3 regions of the Hyphomicrobium sp. MC1 genome follow, and region 2 is predicted to be linked to each of the others. Evidence: predicted binding sites of a transcription regulator. Region 2 holds the regulator's gene; each other region holds the start of a gene.
The links. Region 2 encodes LexA, which represses DNA repair genes until DNA is damaged. Its sites were predicted from a motif close to TGTTCNNNNTGTGTTCNG; they were not measured.
Positions count from the first base shown of each region.

Region 1 (3,275 bases), 1.1 Mb from region 2:
GCCGGAACCACAGCCTGCGCCCGTTCCGGAATATGGCTATCGACCGGCTGCAATCGCATTACGCGCTCACGTCCGAACATGATGCTTAGCCGGTCGATGAGCTGAGCGACCTTGTCTTGCTGGTCGTCTTGCGCATTGAACGTGCCCTGGCTCTCAGTCCACGGCTCAGCGCGCGTCGCCTCGAAGCAAATGAGGTCGAAGCCGAAGCCAGGATCGAGCGGGTCGGCGAGGCCATCGAGACGGTCGCGGTAGAGGCGCAAGATCACTTCAGGATCGCGTGTCGGGCGGCTGGTCTCGACGCGGATGCGGCGGATAGCGCCGTCAGCCCGAAAAAAAGTTCCCGTAAAGATGCGGCCGCCGACGCTTCGCGCTGCCAATTGATCGCAGACAGACGCAGCCAGATCGGCAAGCATATTGGCGATCACCTCATGGCTCGCCACCGGCTCGGCACAGCGCTGCTCGGCCCTGTAAGGCGCAGGCTGGCGGCGAGGCGCGATGCGCCTGTCTTCCTCTCCGAGCACGCGGGCGAGTTTGGCCGTGAAAGCCGACGAAAAACGGGCGGTGAACAGCAGCGATGGCCGGTCGGCGATCTCGGCGACAGTCCTCAGCCCGGCGCGCCTCAAGGCGGTTGCGTCTTCTTCCGCGCATTCGAGTGCCGCGACAGGAAGTGTCCGCACAAGCCTAGCGTCCTCGACAAAGCATGGATTGACGGCAGAGAAGCGCGCCAGTGCGCGCGCCATATCAGGCGTCGGAGCGACGGCAAGTTTCGCGACTGAGATGCCGGCCGTGTGCAAAACCTTCTGCAGGCGCGCGGCAAGCATCGTCTCGCCTGCGAAGAGATGGCTGCATCCCGTGATATCGAGTGCCAGACCGTCCGGCAGATCCAAGGTGACCGACGGCGTAAAAGCCAGTGCCAGATCGGCAAGATGCGCAACGAAAGCGGTATCGGCTGAGGGATCGGCCTCAATGGCGCGCAATCGCGGCATCCGCGCCCGCGCGTCGGCGAGCGTTATTCCGGCTCGCAGGCCGACGGCTAGAGCCCGGGAATCGACGGCGGCCAATTGCGAGACGCCCTTGACTTTGGCAACGAAGACCAGCGGCAGAGGTGCGCCGCCGCCGTTGTCACGCTGCCAACGATCCGACGACAGGAACGGCATCCAGAGGCATAGATACCGTCTGCGCGAAACATCGCCGCTCATGATCCCACTCCACGATACAGCTTCTCTCATCGAGACCTGACGAGCTTTTCAGCACGAACACGTCGAAGGCTGCCCGCCGCGGGCCGTTCGGCTTCATCTGAGGTGCACCCTGCACGCGCCAGCGGATTTGCGCGGCATTGGGGGCGACGCGGCCACCGTGCCGAATGAGCACGATCTCGACTCCCGACTTCTCCGCAGCAAGCTTCAATCGTCGGCTGGCCGTAAGGTCGATCGGAGTCACCGTCTCCAGGATGACGGCGTGCAGCGCACTGCAACGCGCGCCTTCGAGAGCGGCGCGCAACCCGTCAACTGGAGAACGCGCTTCCATAACGATGCAGCGCTCGGGCGACAGGCCAAGTGCGGCCAAGCCCGGACCATAGGCGTCTCCGGTTTCCGCGATTGCCGCTGCCTCGCGCACCCACAACAACATGGCATCGCGCGGCGCTGCTGCCTTCGTCTGGGTCGCCAGCATCAGGCCGAAGCCGACAGCCGCAGCAGCATGCCCCGGCCCGGCGACGACTTCGCGAAGAATGACAGGAGCTGAGGGGGCGCAAATCGAGAGCGGCAGCATGGCAAAAGAGAAAGAGCCTCAGACATAATTGTTCTCTTTTTGTTCTACAGCAGGATAGCCGCCCTGTCCAGTCCTGCTTTTGCAGTCGACAAGGCGGCGATCTCGCGAGAGATGCCGTTCAGACAGCCTCTTTCTCCAGCTTCGGTGTCCGGTGCGCCATCAGAGACAGAATCTCATCCGCCGGCCGTGGCTCGCTGAAGAGATAGCCCTGCACCTCGGTGCAGCCCTCATGGCGAAGCTGAAGCAGTTCCGCTTCCGTTTCGACACCCTCCGCCGTCGTCGCCATGCCGAGCGCATGGCCGATGCTTGCAACGGCGCGCACGATGGCGATGGAATCCGGATTGGCCTCAAGATCCTGAATGAACGACCGATCGATCTTGATCTTGTCGAACGGAAACTTCCGCAGATAACCAAGGCTCGAATAGCCCGTGCCGAAATCGTCCATAGAGATGCGGACGCCGAGGGCGCGCAGTTCATTCAGCATCGCAACCGTTGCATCCGTATCGCGCAGCAGAACCGTCTCGGTGATTTCAAGTTCGAGGCGATGCCCAGGCAGGCCTGATTTCGCCAGCGCGCCGACAACCTGAAGAACGAGCGCATTGTTCTTGAACTGCAGCGGCGAAAGATTGACAGCGACCTTGACGTCTGATGGCCATTTCATCGCATCTGCGCAGGCTTGGCCCAGCACCCAGTTGCCGATGACGCCGATCAAACCGATCTCTTCGGCGAGCGGAATGAATTCCACCGGAGAAACCATTCCGCGCGTCGGGTGTTGCCAGCGCACGAGCGCTTCGAAGCCGCTGACTTCGTTCGTGTCGAGAGAAATCAGCGGCTGGTAATAGAGTTCGAGCTCGTTACTATCGATTGCCCTGCGCAGATCAATTTCGAGCGCGCGACGTTCCTGCAGCTTGGCGTCCATACCGGGCTCGAAGAAGTGATAGATGCCGCGGCCCTCTTCTTTGGCGCGATAGAGCGCCATATCGGCGTTCTTCATCAGCTGCTCCACAGTGTCCCCGTCTAACGGGGCCATTGCGATGCCGATGCTGACGCCGACGGCGACCTGATGTCCCAACACTTCGAACGGCGCGCTCAATTCGGCAATAATGCGCTGCGCCAAGACGGTGACGCCAACAGGCTGATCGGCATCGATCTGCACAATCGCAAACTCATCGCCACCGAGACGCGCGATGATGTCATGTTTCCTGACGCAAGCGCGCAGCCGATCCGCTACAGCCTGAAGCAAGGCGTCCCCGACGGGATGCCCAAGCGTATCGTTGACCGTCTTGAAGTTGTCGAGGTCGAGACAAAGAATTGAGACGGTGTGATCGTGCTCGGCACCTTTAAGCGCCATTTCCATAGCCTCGTGGAACCGCACTCTGTTGGGAAGGTCGGTCAGAGCATCATGATGTGCCATATGGGCGATTTTCGCGTCCATCTTGCGCCGCTCGGTGATGTCTTCATGAATTGCGATGGAGCCGCCGTCGCGCATCGGCTGATGGGAAATA
Region 1 covers NC_015717.1:3,836,968-3,840,242, forward strand. Annotated here, with positions in the region: gene HYPMC_RS18470 (DNA polymerase Y family protein) at 1-1,199, opposite strand, end outside; gene HYPMC_RS18475 (ImuA family protein) at 1,123-1,770, opposite strand; gene HYPMC_RS18480 (EAL domain-containing protein) at 1,889-3,275, opposite strand, start outside.
Region 1: a site for LexA is predicted at 1,800-1,817, ahead of HYPMC_RS18475 (ImuA family protein). Genes of this name have one in related genera too.

Region 2 (3,275 bases):
GGCCATCATGACGAGCCGCGCGAAATCCGCAGCGACCGCAGGTCGAATAGCGGGCTGACCGTCACACACAAAAAACTTATCCCCGCCTTCCGAACCGCCCGCATAATCCCCTCGCCCGTCCGGTGAAGGGCTCGCGCGCAAGGCGTTGCGTCGGGCTCGGACGGGGCAGCCTGACCCGGCGCGTCACGCGCGCTTCCGGACAAGGCGAACGGCCGGTCCGCACGGGGTGAGAAACCCGTGTGCGGAGCATCCCGCTTCATTAAGTGACCGTGCTCGCGACCCTGTTCTCAGGCTGTCACGGAGCGGATCGGTTCCGAGACTTCAAATGCCACGACCCAGCCGCGGAACCCGTCCGCTTCGTGCTTTATATTTGGTGCAACCGACTCTGCTCCGCAGAGCCGGCCGGTTGCACACGCCCGGAGCTTCTTCCTTCGCGACGCGCCGGGCGGCCGGCGCGCCGTAGGCGTGTCGTCCGGCGCAATCAAAAAGCGGAGCCGGCCGTTGGCGCATGCCCGGATCTTTGTTCATCGCGACGCGCCGGGCGGCCGGCGCGCCGAAAAAATCCGCGCATGGCGGCCGGCTACCCGCAGGGGAGTCGCCATGCGCAAATCAAAAGCTGTCGTTCCGGCGCAATCAAAAAGGAGAGCCAGCCACGATGCGCACATCGGGAGCGTCGTGCATTAAAGCGTCAGAGGAGTTGCGCAAATCTGGACATCAATGCCCGCGCCAGGAGCCGTGCACGCCCGGAACGAAATGACGGCTCATGTTGCCGCCGGTGATGGCGTCGGTCACAAGCGTCCCGATGACGGTGACGATGACCCCAATGATGATTTGAGAAAACAAACCTCGCATTGTTCGCACGATGCTCCACCTCAACGGCAAAAGTATGAAACGCCCGGGTCGATAAACAGACATGCGAGGTCTTTCCGTCGGCTCTTTGTTTGCTGGCGACTCCCCTGCGGGGGAGCATGCCGGAGCATTGTGGGTGCCGGCGACTCTGCTTCGCAGAGCCCGCCGCCAGCACATGCTTGGCTCTTCGTTCTGAAGTCGAGCGAAGGAAGATGCACCACGTATGCGCATCCGGCCGGCTCGCCGCGGGCGAGTCGGATGCGCCAACGAAACTGTGCTTTCAGAGCCGCATGCGCTGGTTCGTGTTGATTATTGACTTGCATGGGTTGCAGAACGAGACGAGAACGGTTAGGGTACATACACGATTTGTACTGTAAATGAGCGGGCGGTCTTTCGGTGGTCAGCGTCTCAGCCCGCCGCGCTTGCCAGCCAGGAAAGGCTTGAGACGAACCGCTATGCTCACCGAAAAGCAGAAAGACCTCCTCCTCTTCATCCATGCGCGCATGCAGGAGCGCGGCGTGCCGCCATCTTTCGACGAGATGAAGGATGCGCTGGATCTCAGGTCGAAGTCCGGCATTCATCGGCTGATCACCGCTCTGGTGGAACGCGGGTTCATCCGCCGCCTGCCGCACCGGGCGCGGGCTATCGAGGTCATCAAGCTGCCGGACAACCAGGTTGGCTTGCCGTCCGCGGCACCGGGTGCCAACGCGGCCGCGGCACCGCAGCGGGGCTTCCAGCCAAGCGTGATCGAAGGCTCCGGGCCGCCGAAGACGAATGTGGCCACGCCGCCGCCGCCGTCGCACGTCATCGACGCGCGGACGGTGTCGATCCCGGTCATGGGCCGCATCGCCGCCGGTACGCCGATCAGCGCCATTCAGAACCACACGCACGACATTGCGGTGCCACCCGACATCCTGACCAACGGCGAACACTTTGCGCTGGAGGTCAAAGGCGATTCGATGATCGAGGCGGGCATCCATGACGGCGATACCGTCATCATCCGCCGCTGCAATACGGCGGAGAACGGCGATATCATCGTGGCGCTGGTCGAGGGCGAGGAAGCGACGCTGAAACGGCTGCGCAAGAAGGGCTCGACGATTGCGCTCGAAGCCGCGAACCCCGAATTCAAAACGCGGATCTTTGGGCCGGATCAGATCGACATTCAGGGGCGCCTCGTCGGCTTGATGCGGCGGTATTGAGGGGCAGTTCGCCGCCATGCGTCGACGGAGCTAGAGCGACGCGGGGCAGCGTCGATGGCTAACGCCCGCTCTCGGCGTCCGGCTCAGTGATATCTTCCGTTTCGAGTTCCGCCCCCTCCCCCGGATCGACGTCGGCTGAGGTGCGTGTTTGGGGTTCTGCTTCGGCGGTCCGGGCAGGTTCGGCAGCCGGGGCACCCGCCGGGGACGGGGTCTGCAGAATACGGGGTTTCGGCAGCGCTGCCTGCTTTCGCTCCGGCATCTCGCTCCAAGGTCGTTCGCCGCGATGAGCCGCGACCGTTTCGAGACGGATTTTGGGTTCCGGACTGTCGTCGCTGCGGTCGACATAAAGGGCGTAAGCGCCATTGCGCCAGCGATCGAAAACATCGACGACCGTTCGCGGCACGGCGCAATTGCCGGGCTTGGGCGTATCGAGCACAAGCACGTCGGCGTTGAGGCAATCGTCGGTCACGGCGGCGGGATGGCGCGCGACCGCGACGGTCGCGCCTTTGACATGCGCGATGCAGCCGATCGCATCGCAAGTAAAGCCTTTGCCGATCTTGGCATCGCGCGCCGTTCGGGAATCGCCGTCGTATTCGAGCCAGCGGTCGAGATCGTATTTCGTGCCCTTGCCCGGCATGGCGTCGAGCTTGCCCGAGTCATCGCGCACGGCGACAAGCAGACCTTTCTGTCCGATCAGAACGTCAGGGCGCGGCATCCAAGGCGAAACAAGCAGCCCGGCGCCGACAAGCGCAACGCCGAGAAGCCTGATCCGCGTCTGCCAAAGCAAAAACCAGACGCCGCCCGTAAGCATCAGCACGAAAGCCAGTTCGGGGATCGCTGGAATATGTCCGACTGCACCAGGCAACGCGCCGACTTCGTTCGCACACCACGTCATGCCTTCGATGCCCCAGCCCATCGGCTTCAGGCCGAGCCATTCGAGGCCGAACGGCATCAGCACCATCGCGACGAGCGCCGCCGGCATGACGATCAGGTTGCAGATCGGAATGGCGATCATGTTCGCGAGCACGGCATATTGCTGGCTCTGGTGAAAATTATAGGCGGCAAACGGCGCGACCGCGACGCTTGCGATCAGAGTCGAGGCGATGATCTCACCGAAGAAGACGATGACGCGCATGATGGGATGCGGCTTCTGCTCGCGATTGAACAGGCTGCTCAAAAATTCGTGCGAGGCGATCAGCGCCGTCACAGCGGCAAACGACATCTGAA
Region 2 covers NC_015717.1:2,715,159-2,718,433, forward strand. Annotated here, with positions in the region: gene HYPMC_RS24260 (hypothetical protein) at 1-58, shown strand, start outside; gene HYPMC_RS24265 (hypothetical protein) at 715-852, opposite strand; gene lexA (transcriptional repressor LexA) at 1,305-2,048, shown strand; gene HYPMC_RS13205 (ComEC/Rec2 family competence protein) at 2,107-3,275, opposite strand, start outside.

Region 3 (3,275 bases), 800 kb from region 2:
AGGTCAGGCGCATGTCAACGTGCTTCTCCCGACTGGCCAGGAAAAGCCTATCTCCGTCTTCCTCATCGGCATCGCGGAGTCTGGGGAGCGCAAAACAACAATCGACAACTTCGCCACTCAACCGACCAAGCAGCGCCAACGGGAGTTAGTCGAGACGTATCGTGAAGAACTCGGGCCTTGCATCGCAAAGCGCAAAGCGTGGGAGGCTCAAACTCGACAAATCTCAAACGACAAAAAGCTGGATTATCCCGCGAAGGAAAAAGCGATCGCGGCGCTAGGGCCTGAGCCGCCTATGCCTCTTCAGCCGTTCCTGATCGTAAGCGACATAACGATCGAAGGAATGACTAAACTTCTCATAGATGGACAGCCGTCTATTGGTGTCTTCGCCACTGAGGGAGGCGTCTTCACTGGTGGTCATGCTCTCAAGGATGAAGCCAAGCTCAGCACTGGCGCCACGATGTCCTTAATATGGGATGATGGAACGTTTTCTCGGACACGAGCACTTGAGGGCGCGACGTTTGGCGAAGGCAGGCGTCTCTCCTTACATCTGCAGATCCAGCCCGATGCCGGCATGCAGTTCTACAATGATCGGACGCTGAGCGACCAAGGGCTAATTTGGAGGTTTCTTCCGGCCGCTCCAGATTCGACGCAAGGTCAACGTCTTTGGCGTGAGCGCGATGTCGGGCACAATTCGGCGCTCGATGATTACTATCAAAGGCTCACCGAGCTTTTGAAAGCACCCCCCAACCTTCGACCAGGAACGCGCAACGAGTTGGCGCCTCGTGCTCTCGTCCTAAGTCCTGATGCGCGTCAACTCTGGATCACGTTCGCAAATGAGATCGAGCGTCGTGTCGGTCCAGACGGGGATTTGAGACCAATCGCGGGGCTCGCTAACAAGCTTTTGGAACATGCCACACGGCTTGCCGGCATCCTCACCGTCTACGCTGATCTGAATGCGCGTGAAATCGACCGGGAGACGATGGAGCGCGGCTTCGACCTCGCCACCTATTACGCACAAACAGCTCTGCGGCTGCGCAACGCAGCGAGCGTCAATGCCGAGTTAGTCGAGGCAGATCAAATCAGCCAATGGATGCGCGATAAATGGAAAGCGGCCGGGGAAAGATACATCAGCGTTACGGACCTTGTGCAGCACGGTCCGAACGCAATTCGCGACACCACAAAGGCGGGTCGGATTATCTCCATCCTGGAACAGCACCGGCATCTCCGATCTATCGAAGGACCGCGGGAGATCAAGGGTAAGACACGCCGGAAGGTGTGGGAGATCCGGACATGAGTTTTTTGCAGACCCCCATGCTACACCCGCTACTCCCGCTACAGCCAGCCGCTCTGGAACACAACGATAGCAGTTGTAGCAACTGTAGCATGCAGCTCTCTCAGAACATGAATTGTGCGCGTCTCATAGGAAGGACCGTCAGATGAACGGAAACATTGAATGCGCATTCATCGGCCGGGTAATGGAGCGATCGGAGCTAAAGACAAGTGCCGCCGGCAAGCCCTGGACCTCCGTCCGCCTGGCAGTAGGTGATGGTGAGACTGCTCAGTTCGTCCGCTGTGCGCTTTTCGGTGAGCTTGCCGAGCGCCTTGCATCCTCGATCGACAAGGGCTCGAAGCTCTATGTCGAAGGCAGCATTCGACTGGACCGCTGGCGCACGGCTTCGAACGAGGAGCGCTCTGGCCTCAGCGTGGCAGCGTCTAAGGCTGAGCCGGTCGGCACGTCAGTAATCGGTCGGAACAAACCTGCGAAGCAAAAGCCTGATCACCAGGCGTCGGCAAATGATGGCCGGCCGGCGCCGCAGGCGCCCGCTGCTCTCAATGACATCATTCCGTTTTAGGGGGCATCACATGACCACAATCGAACTCACGACACGGCGAGCCCTCCAAGCTTTTTATGAGCACTTCGGCAGACCGCCCGATGAAGCGGAAGCCCTGCTCCTGGCTGCGGCCATCAGCGATTATTTCGGCATCGCAAACCCCACCGCTCGGAGGCATTGACCGTGGCACTCGACGAACGAAGCGAAAAGATCATCGCGGCCGTGAAGGAAGAAATTAGGGCGCTTCTGTTGGAGCGAGCCGAATGCGTCGGGCGAATGCAGGACATGCTGATGCAGGGGGTTGGGCTCTTCATCCAAAAGTTCGGCCGGTTTCCGGACCGATCCGAGATCGACAAGATTGGCGAGGCCATCGTTGAGATCGAGAACGAGACGGACAAACCCGAAAAGGCGGTACACTGATGGGCGCTTTTATTCTGCCTGATGGCCAGATGACAGAATTTGCCGACGAGGACTTCGAGATTGCCGCCGTCGAAATGGGTGCACGGCCTCATTTGATCAAGACGATCGCGCGCGAAATCAGGCTCGAATTGAACAAGCACGGCGGCATCAATTGCGACGAGAAAACGGGAGACCAGATCTTTCTGGCTGTCGCGCGTCGCTACGGCCTCTGTGATGACTCTGATCTCCCGCCCGAAGATCGAACGAATTAAGGACCCGCATCACATCGTATAACTTCGTATAATGTATGCTATACGAAGTTATTACGTTTCGCACCCGCGTCCCAAACATTCGCAGATTTTTTTCCCGCCTATGAAAAATAAATCAAACGGCGACGTGAAATCAAACGGCCAAGCCACGAAATTTAAAAGAGATTTTCTCCTTTTGAAAAATCCAAAGACGAGCCGAAATCAAAATTCAGTACGCAGCGCACGCATCTGCGTACCAGGCGCGTACCTTCGGGGGAAAACCGATGGCAAATGACCTCGTCACAACCGCGATCTCACTGCCCGAAGACACCCGCCGATCGCAGAGCCGCGAACGCGTGACCCGACATCGACGCCGCATAGACGCGGGTGAGTTTTGCGTAACCCTGCAATTGCCGGCGGCCGAGACGGAGGATTTGCTTGTCGAACTCGGCCTCCTTTGCCCGGAGCTTGCCGATGACAGGGCCGCAGTTCGCGACGCCTTGGAACGGTTCGTCAGGGGCGCGATCATCGACGGAGCATCGTCAGTGTAACGCGTTACCGCTTCGTCCGTCGCGTTCGCGTAGAATGATTTGCAGAATTGTAGTCGGGGGCATGGATGCACGGTCAGATCCTCTCGGATGCCGAGATTGTCGAGCTTCACAACTTGATGGTTGAGCAATGGAAAGCTGCCGGCCATGCCCCGGATGCACTCCGTGATCCGCAACGGCGCGGTGAATTCACGATCAACCTCGCTCGGGCGATAGAGAACGCCATATTGCAACGCGTGGCGCCTGAG
Region 3 covers NC_015717.1:1,913,479-1,916,753, reverse strand. Annotated here, with positions in the region: gene HYPMC_RS09295 (YfjI family protein) at 1-1,294, shown strand, start outside; gene HYPMC_RS09290 (single-stranded DNA-binding protein) at 1,437-1,853, shown strand; gene HYPMC_RS24195 (hypothetical protein) at 1,864-2,013, shown strand; gene HYPMC_RS09285 (hypothetical protein) at 2,016-2,252, shown strand; gene HYPMC_RS09280 (hypothetical protein) at 2,252-2,503, shown strand; gene HYPMC_RS09275 (hypothetical protein) at 2,764-3,030, shown strand; gene HYPMC_RS09270 (hypothetical protein) at 3,096-3,275, shown strand, end outside.
Region 3: a site for LexA is predicted at 1,349-1,366, ahead of HYPMC_RS09290 (single-stranded DNA-binding protein). Genes of this name have one in related genera too.